Oleidesulfovibrio alaskensis DSM 16109: one gene and its partner. The protein of the gene in region 1 interacts with the protein of each later gene in a pairwise test. Links are inferred from orthologs where the notes say so. Each region holds a gene or a part of one and is shown in the gene's direction. Other genes may lie near its edges.

Region 1 (3,630 bases):
TTCGAGGGAATCCGCGCCTATAAGTGTGTTGACGGCACTTCCGCCGTGTTCCGCCTGCGCGAACATGTCGAACGCCTGTTTGCTTCGGCCCGCATTCTGCGCATGGAAATTCCCTATACCGTCGACCAGCTTGTGGATGCCGTGGTGGAAACGCTGCAGCGCAACAAACTGGACGAAGGCTATATCCGCCCCTTGAGCTTTGTGGGCGCGGGTGCCATGGGTGTGAACCCCGGCAGCAACCCCATACAGACCATCATTGCCACGTGGCCCTGGGGCGCGTATCTGGGTGAAGAGGCGCTGGAAGCGGGCATCCGCGTAAAAACCAGTTCCTTCCAGCGCCATCATGTAAACGCCATGATGACCAAGGCAAAGGCCGTGGGCAACTATGTAAACTCCATTCTGGCCAAAACAGAAGCTCTTGCAGACGGTTACGACGAAGGGCTGATGCTGGATACCGCGGGATTTGTTTCTGAAGCCACCGGCGAAAACATTTTCATCGTGCGCGGCGGCGTTATTAAAACAACGCCCCTTACGTCCATACTGGACGGTATCACCCGCAACAGCCTGATGACGCTGGCCGGTGATCTGGGCTACACCGTGGTGGAACAGCAGTTCACCCGCGATGAGCTGTATGTGGCCGATGAAGCCTTTTTCTGCGGCACTGCGGCGGAGGTCACTCCCATACGTGAAGTGGACCGCCGCGTTATCGGCGCCGGCAAGGCCGGACCGGTCACCAAGCATCTGCAGACCGAGTACTTCAAGCTTGTAAAGGGTGAAAATCCCAAGTACGCACACTGGCTGCATCAGTATTCACTGTAGCGGCATACGCCTTTCCGGCCGGCCCTGCCTCGGCAGGGCCGGTTTTTCACCCTTTTAGCCCCCCCACTTATGAGTCACGCATCGCTAACCGCAAAATACAGGCCGCAGACCTTTGCCGACGTTGCCGGACAGGAAACCGTCAAAGCCATTCTGTCACGGGCCGCGGCCGAAAACAGGGTCGCGCCTGCCTACTTGTTCAGCGGTACGCGCGGGGTGGGAAAAACCACCATCGCGCGTATTTTTGCCAAGGCGCTTAATTGCACCCGCGGTCCGGCCGCGGAACCCTGCAACGAGTGTGAACAGTGCCGCAAGATAACGCAGGGCATGGCTGTGGACGTGGTGGAGATTGACGGCGCCTCCAACCGCGGCATTGATGACGCCAAACGCCTCAAGGAAGCCATCGGTTATGCCCCCATGGAAGGCCGGTACAAGGTTTTCATCATCGACGAGGCGCACATGCTCACCCGCGAGGCGTTTAACGCGCTGCTGAAAACGCTGGAAGAGCCGCCGGCCAATGTCACCTTTGTCATGGCCACCACCGAGCCGCATAAATTTCCCGTAACCATTGTCAGCCGCTGTCAGCATTTTATTTTCAAACGGCTTACCGAAAACGGACTGGCAGCGCATCTGGTGCGCATTCTTGAGCGCGAAGGCACAGGATACGAGTCTGAAGCGGTCAAGCTTATTGCCCGCCGTGCCGCCGGCAGCGTACGCGACTCCATGTCTTTGCTGGGACAGGTGCTGGCACTGGGCAGCGATTCTCTGACCGTGGCGGATGCCCGGGGTATTCTGGGGCTTGCCGGACAGGAGTTGTTTTTCCGCGTGGCCGACGCCATCAGGCGTCAGGACTGTGTCGGTGTTTCCACCGTGTTGCGCGATGTTCTTGATCAGGGACTTGATCTGGGCTTTTTTTTGCGCGAGCTGACAGGCATGTGGCGCAACCTGTTCATGTTGCGTCAGGCCGGTGAAAGCGCATTGCCCCTGCTGGACCTGCCCGAAGAAGAAGCCCGTCAGTGGCTTGAATGGGCACCGCAGTTTGCCCTGTCGCACATCCATGCCTGCTGGCAGATGACTCTGGAAGGACAGCGGCGCGTGCTGAACAGCCTTGAACCGGCCATGGCGCTGGAACTGCTGCTGCTCAATCTTGCATTCATGCCGCGCCTGCTGGGTATGCAGCAGGCTTCGCAGACGGCGCCTGCTCCGGTGCCCGTGGCCGGTGACGGACCTGCTCCTTCCGGCGGTTCGTCCGGTACTCCGCCGGCGGGCGGACATGCTGCTCCGCCCCGCTCTGCCCCGTCTGTCCCGTCTGTCCCGGACCCTGCCGGTACTTCCGGTCGTGTTGCGGATGCGGCGGAACCGCAACAGCAGGCGCAGGCAGACAGTACAGCGCCCCCCCCCGCCGAGGATGCTCCGCCGGGGCAGCCCGAGCCGTCCGGCCCCGCCACGTGGGAGGGTTTCGCGCAGTTCTGCCTGCAGCAGAACGGTCAGGACGGCAAAAGCCTGCGACTCCTGCGGCAGATAAAAGGTGAACTGCGTGACGGGGTGCTGCATATCACCCCCGCGTACCAGATGCAGCGCGACCGTCTGACACAGCCGGAAATGGCAGCCGCTCTGGAGACTCTGGCCCGCAGCTACTGGGGTGCGGGTGTTACAGTGGCGGTGGGTGAACCCACCGAACAGCGCAAGGCCATCTCGGACCTGCGCAAGGAACTGGATGACCACCCTGCCGTACAGCTTCTGAAAGAAGAGTTGGGAGCGCGTGTGCTGGCGGTGCGGTATATGGAAAAAAATAACAACGACTGATAACGGCGCTGGCCGTATACAGACATTCCCGGAGGATCATATGAGAGGCATGCAGGATATGCTGCGTCAGGCGCAGATTATGCAAAAGAAGATGACCGAGCTTCAGGAACAGCTTGGCGAGCGCACCGTGGATGCCAGTGCAGGCGGGGGCATGGTTTCAGTAACCGTGTCCGGCAAGCAGGAACTGCGCGCCATTAAAATAGACCCCGCTGTGGTGGACCCGCAGGATGTGGACATGCTGCAGGATCTTGTGCTGGCAGCCATCAATGAAGGGATGCGCCTTTCCAAGGAAATGGTTGAAAAAGAAATGGGTGCTCTGACCGGCGGCCTGAAAATTCCGGGGCTGATGTAACGCCGTGACAGCGCAACGATTGCCTGAACCGCTCAAAGCGCTGGTGGACAGGCTGGCCCGTTTGCCCGGTCTGGGACCAAAATCCGCCCTGCGCATGGCCATGACCCTGCTGAAATGGCCCGAAAGTGAAACCCGCGGTCTGGGTGCCGCCATAGCGCAGCTGCGCGACAACCTGCACCTGTGCAGACGTTGCGGTTCGCTGACGGATGTGGACCCATGCGCCATATGTACCGACGCCACGCGCGGGCGCGATACGCTGTGTCTGGTTTCGGAGTGGGACAGCCTGCTGGCGATGGAAGACGGCGGATTTTACAAAGGGCAGTATATGATTCTGGGCGGGCTGCTGGCTCCGCTGGATAATGTGAATCCTGAATCGCTGGAGCTGGAAAGACTGCGCCGCAGACTGGCCGAAGGCGAAGTGCGGGAAATCATTCTGGGGCTGGGAACCACGCTGGAGGCGGAAAATACGGCTTCGTACATCCGCAGCATGGTGAACCGCGATTTTCCGCAGGTTCGCGTGACCCGTCTTGCACAGGGCATACCGCTGGGCAGCGAAGTGAAGTTCATAGACAAGGAAACATTGCGCCAGTCGTTGCAGTTCCGGCAGGATCTGTAACCGCAGGCCGCAGAACGCCATTTGTAACGAATGCGTAAAA
Region 2 (4,348 bases), on another replicon or contig:
GCACCCGCATGTGCAAAGACAGGACACCCGGCCATGTTCAGTCCCTTCCGCGATAAAAAAGGCCGTCCGGGCGTCTGCGTGTACCGGAACCGTCTTTCTGTGCTTTTTCCCGTTCTTTACGGGCCTGCTCGTTCCACTCGTCCCACTTTTTTTCCCGCAGGATTCCGCCGGGACCAAACAGAAAACGCAGGTAGCCGATGATCAGCAGAAAAAAGACCGCGATCATGGCATATTGTCCCCATTTGGTATTCAAAAAAACAGCCAGCTGCATCTTCCAGCCGTCCGGTGCCTGCTGCGCCGCCTCCTGCGCGGCAAAACTGCCGGCCGCAGAAAGACATACAGCAGCCAGAGAAACCGGTAAAACCTGCATCAGCCGCATAATGTTATTCATACTGCACCCCTTGCGCCATAGTGTTGCAGCCGCTTACGGCCGGTTGCGCGGTAGGCGTTCCGCCTTGGGCATGGATGTATGACGCCGCGCCGCCCGATGCAACCCGCCCACAAAGGGCCGCCGCGCCGCCAGAACGGCTTTGGCGGGCCACAATTGCGACAACCCTCTGTTTCCATTTACATTTTAGGCAATTGAGTGCAAGTTTTTTTTCTGTTATCTTCATTGTTTAATCATCCGAAACACCCAACCCATCAGCAGCATGCCACAATTTGTCCATCTTCATTGTCATACGGAATACAGCCTGCTCGACGGCGCCATCCGCCTGAAAGATCTTTGCGAAAAAGCCAAAGAATTCGACATGCCTGCCGTGGCCATTACCGACCACGGCAACATGTACGGAGCCGTATATTTTTATCAGATGGCCCAGAAAATGGGCCTGAAGCCCATCATTGGCTGCGAGGTATATGTCGCCCACGGCGACCATACCGACAAAACAGGCGATATGGCCAAAAAACGCTACCACCTTGTCCTTCTGGCACAGAACAGAACAGGGTATCATAATCTGGCAAAACTGGTCACGCGCGGCTTTACAGAAGGCTTTCACTACAAGCCCCGTGTCAGCAAAGACCTGCTGAGGCAGTACAGTGAAGGCATCATAGCTCTTTCCGCCTGCCTTGCAGGCGAAATTCCGCGGGCGCTGCTGAACGAAGGCATGGACCGCGCCATTGAACTGGCCCGCGAATATGCCGAAATATACCCCGACAGGTTTTATCTGGAGGTTCAGTCAAACGGCCTGAAGGAACAGGACGAGCTGAATGACAAGCTGATAGAGCTTGCCGGTATAACCGGTCTGCCGCTGGTGGCAACCAACGACTGCCATTATCTGGAAAAAACCGACGTTGAAGCGCACGATACCCTGCTGTGCATCCAGACCGGCGCCAAAGTCACCGACGAGCGCCGCATGCGCTTTGAGACTACGGAACTGTATTACAAGTCGCCGGACGAAATGGCAGCCGCCTTTGCCCATGTTCCGGAAGCCATAGAAAACACCGTCAAAATTGCCGGACAGATTGATGTCACGCTGGACCTCGGGAACTATTATTTCCCCAACTACGAACTGCCGGAAGGCATGACGCTTGAAGACGAATTCCGCAAGCTTTCGCACGAGGGGCTGCAGAAACGTCTGGAGATTCTGCCCTACCGCGACCAGATAGACGAACCCGCCTACTGGCAACGTCTGGAAAAAGAGCTTGAAGTCATTTGCAGCATGGGTTTTCCCGGTTATTTCCTCATCGTGCAGGACTTCATCAACTGGGCAAAAGACAACAAAATCCCTGTGGGTCCGGGCCGTGGCTCCGCTGCCGGATCCATCGTGGCATGGGCGCTCAAGATAACAAACCTTGACCCCATTCCCTACAACCTGCTGTTTGAACGCTTTCTGAACAACGAGCGTGTGTCCATGCCTGATATCGACGTGGACTTCTGCGAACGCAGGCGCGGCGAGGTCATACAGTATGTAGGCAGAAAGTACGGCGAAGATTCAGTTGCCCAGATAACCACCTTTGGAAAAATGAAGGCAAAGGCGGTAGTGCGCGACGTTGCGCGGGCACTGGGGCTGTCTTTTCAGGACGGGGACAGAATAGCCAAGCTGATTCCCGAAGACCTGAAAATGACGATTAAAAAAGCTCTGGACATGGAGCCGGACCTTAAAACGCTTTACACCAACGACCCGCAGATACGCAAACTGCTCGATATTTCCATGCGGCTTGAAGGACTTTCGCGTCATGCGTCCACCCATGCCGCCGGCGTGGTCATTTCAGACAAGCCCATGTTCGAGTATCTGCCGCTGTATCGAGATAAAAAAGGCGGTATTGTCACCCAGTTCGATATGAAAATTGTCGAAAAAGTCGGTCTGGTCAAATTCGACTTTCTGGGTCTGCGCACCATGACGCTGGTACAGGATGCGCTGGACCTCATTGCCATGCAGGGCCTTACTCCGCCCGACCTCGACACCATGTCTCTGGAAGACAAGGAAACATACGAACTTTACTCCCGCGGTGAAACCGACGGCGTCTTTCAGGTGGAAAGTTCCGGCATGCGCCAGTACCTGCGCATGCTGCGCCCCTCCTGCTTTGACGACGTCATCGCCATGCTGGCCCTGTACCGTCCCGGTCCGCTGGGGTCCGGCATGGTGGATGAATTCATCAAGCGTAAACACGGAGAAGTGGCGGTCACCTATCCGCTGGAAAGCCTGAAAGACTGCCTGCGCGACACATACGGTGTCATTGTCTATCAGGAACAGGTCATGCAGATTGCCCAGATTGTGGCAAACTACACGCTGGGCGGCGCTGACCTGCTGCGCCGCGCCATGGGCAAAAAGAATGCCGAGGCCATGGCCGAAGAGCGCATCAAGTTTACGAAAGGCGCTAAAGAAAACAACGTTCCCGAGGCAAAAGCGACCGAGATATTTGACTTGATGGAAAAGTTTGCGGAGTACGGCTTCAACAAGTCGCACTCCGCGGCATATGCGCTCATATCCTATTACACCGCCTATCTGAAGGTGCACTACCCTGTGGAATTCATGGCCGCGCTGATGACGTCGGAAATGAACAATCAGGAAAAGGTGCTCAAATATGTGGCCTGCTGCAAGGATATGGGGGTTGAGGTTCTGGCTCCTAACGTGCAGATTTCGCGCCGCGAATTCAGCGTGCTGGACGGCAAGGTGACATACGGACTGGGCGGCATCAAAAACGTGGGAGACGAAGCTATCCGCGAGATAGTGAAAGCCCGCGAAGAAGACGGTCCTTTTCAGTCCATGCTGGACCTGTGCATGCGTGTGAATCTGCGCAAAGTCACCAAACGGGTGCTTGAAAACCTGATTAAAAGCGGTGCCTGCGACTGCCTGGGGTGCACCCGTCAGGGCATGGTGGCCGGACTTGATACCGTGGTGGCCCGCGCACAGAAAAAAGCCAAAGAAAAAGCCTCCAACCAGATTTCCATGTTTTCTGTCATGGAGCAGGAACCGCAGACCTGCCCCGGACTGGGTTTTGACTGCCCGGAACAAAGCATGGAGGAATGGGACGACGAAGAAAAACTGCGGAAGGAAAAGGAAGCTCTGGGCTTTTATCTCAGCAGCCACCCCTTACAGCCCTACCGGAAAGAAATTTTCCGGCTCAGGCTTACCCCGCTTGAAGACTGCCGCGAGATGGGACCTGAACAGAGTTTCAAATCAGCGGTGCTGGTCACTTCCATCAAGGAAATTCTGACCAAGAAAGGTCACCGGATGGCTTTTTGTCAGGTGGAAGACCTTACCGCCTCCGGTGAATGCATCTTTTTTCCCGAAGCTTATGCAGAATGCCGTGAGATGCTCCAATCTGACCAGCCGCTGCTGCTTGAAGCGAAAATCAGTGATAAAAAAGATGACGAGCAGCCCGCAAAACAAGATGATGAAGAAGAAATTCTTAAAGAGATAAAAGTGATAGGCGAAGCGGTCATTCCGCTGGCAAAAGCCTGCCACGAAAGTGAAGAGCCTGTGACCATAGAGCTGGGGCTTCATCAGCTGCACTCGTCTGATCTGGACAGCCTGAAAGCACTGCTGCGCAAAAACAAAGGGACCATTCCCGTCAACGTGCAGCTGGTCATAGAAGACAGCTGGTGCCTGCTGCAGCTGGGGCCGGAATACTCCATCCAGCCCGGCCCCGTGTTTGATAACGACTTCAATCAGTGGAAAATGAAAGGAAAAACTACTCATGCCTAAGGGAATATGGCGCCTTACCGTGCGTTCCGACTTTGCGGCGGCCCATTCGCTGCGCAACTATTGCGGCAAGTGCGAAGCACTGCACGGCCATAACTTCGGCGTTGAAGCCACAGTGGAAGGGGGAATCCTCACGCCTGACACAGAGCTGCTGGTGGATTTTAAAGTACTGAAAAACGCACTGAAACAGGTACTTGACGGTC

Evidence for each region. Proteins that work in one complex are often made in the same cells at the same time.
Region 2: the proteins of dnaX (region 1) and dnaE interact in binary tests that used the Escherichia coli proteins (3 or more experiments, as listed by UniProt). The link is inferred for Oleidesulfovibrio alaskensis DSM 16109 from one-to-one orthologs.

What each region holds. Positions count from the first base shown.
Region 1 is NZ_AXWQ01000018.1:28,205-31,834, forward strand. What follows is about bases 272-3,255. They hold dnaX (DNA polymerase III subunit gamma/tau), read left to right. Parts: upstream 272-888; coding sequence 889-2,622; downstream 2,623-3,255. Other genes in these bases: H586_RS0111235 (branched-chain amino acid transaminase), read left to right, coding at 272-819; H586_RS0111245 (YbaB/EbfC family nucleoid-associated protein), read left to right, coding at 2,663-2,974; recR (recombination mediator RecR), read left to right, coding at 2,979-3,255. Outside these bases: more of H586_RS0111235, read left to right, coding at 1-271; more of recR, read left to right, coding at 3,256-3,590. UniProt on the Escherichia coli protein: Part of the beta sliding clamp loading complex, which hydrolyzes ATP to load the beta clamp onto primed DNA to form the DNA replication pre-initiation complex.
Region 2 is NZ_AXWQ01000004.1:193,383-197,730, forward strand. What follows is about bases 324-4,348. They hold dnaE (DNA polymerase III subunit alpha), read left to right. Parts: upstream 324-650; coding sequence 651-4,148; downstream 4,149-4,348. Other genes in these bases: H586_RS17745 (hypothetical protein), read right to left, coding at 324-391; queD (6-carboxytetrahydropterin synthase QueD), read left to right, coding at 4,141-4,348. In the rest of the region: H586_RS17740 (HD domain-containing protein), read right to left, coding at 1-35; more of H586_RS17745, read right to left, coding at 38-323. UniProt on the Escherichia coli protein: DNA polymerase III is a complex, multichain enzyme responsible for most of the replicative synthesis in bacteria. This DNA polymerase also exhibits 3' to 5' exonuclease activity. The alpha chain is the DNA polymerase catalytic subunit.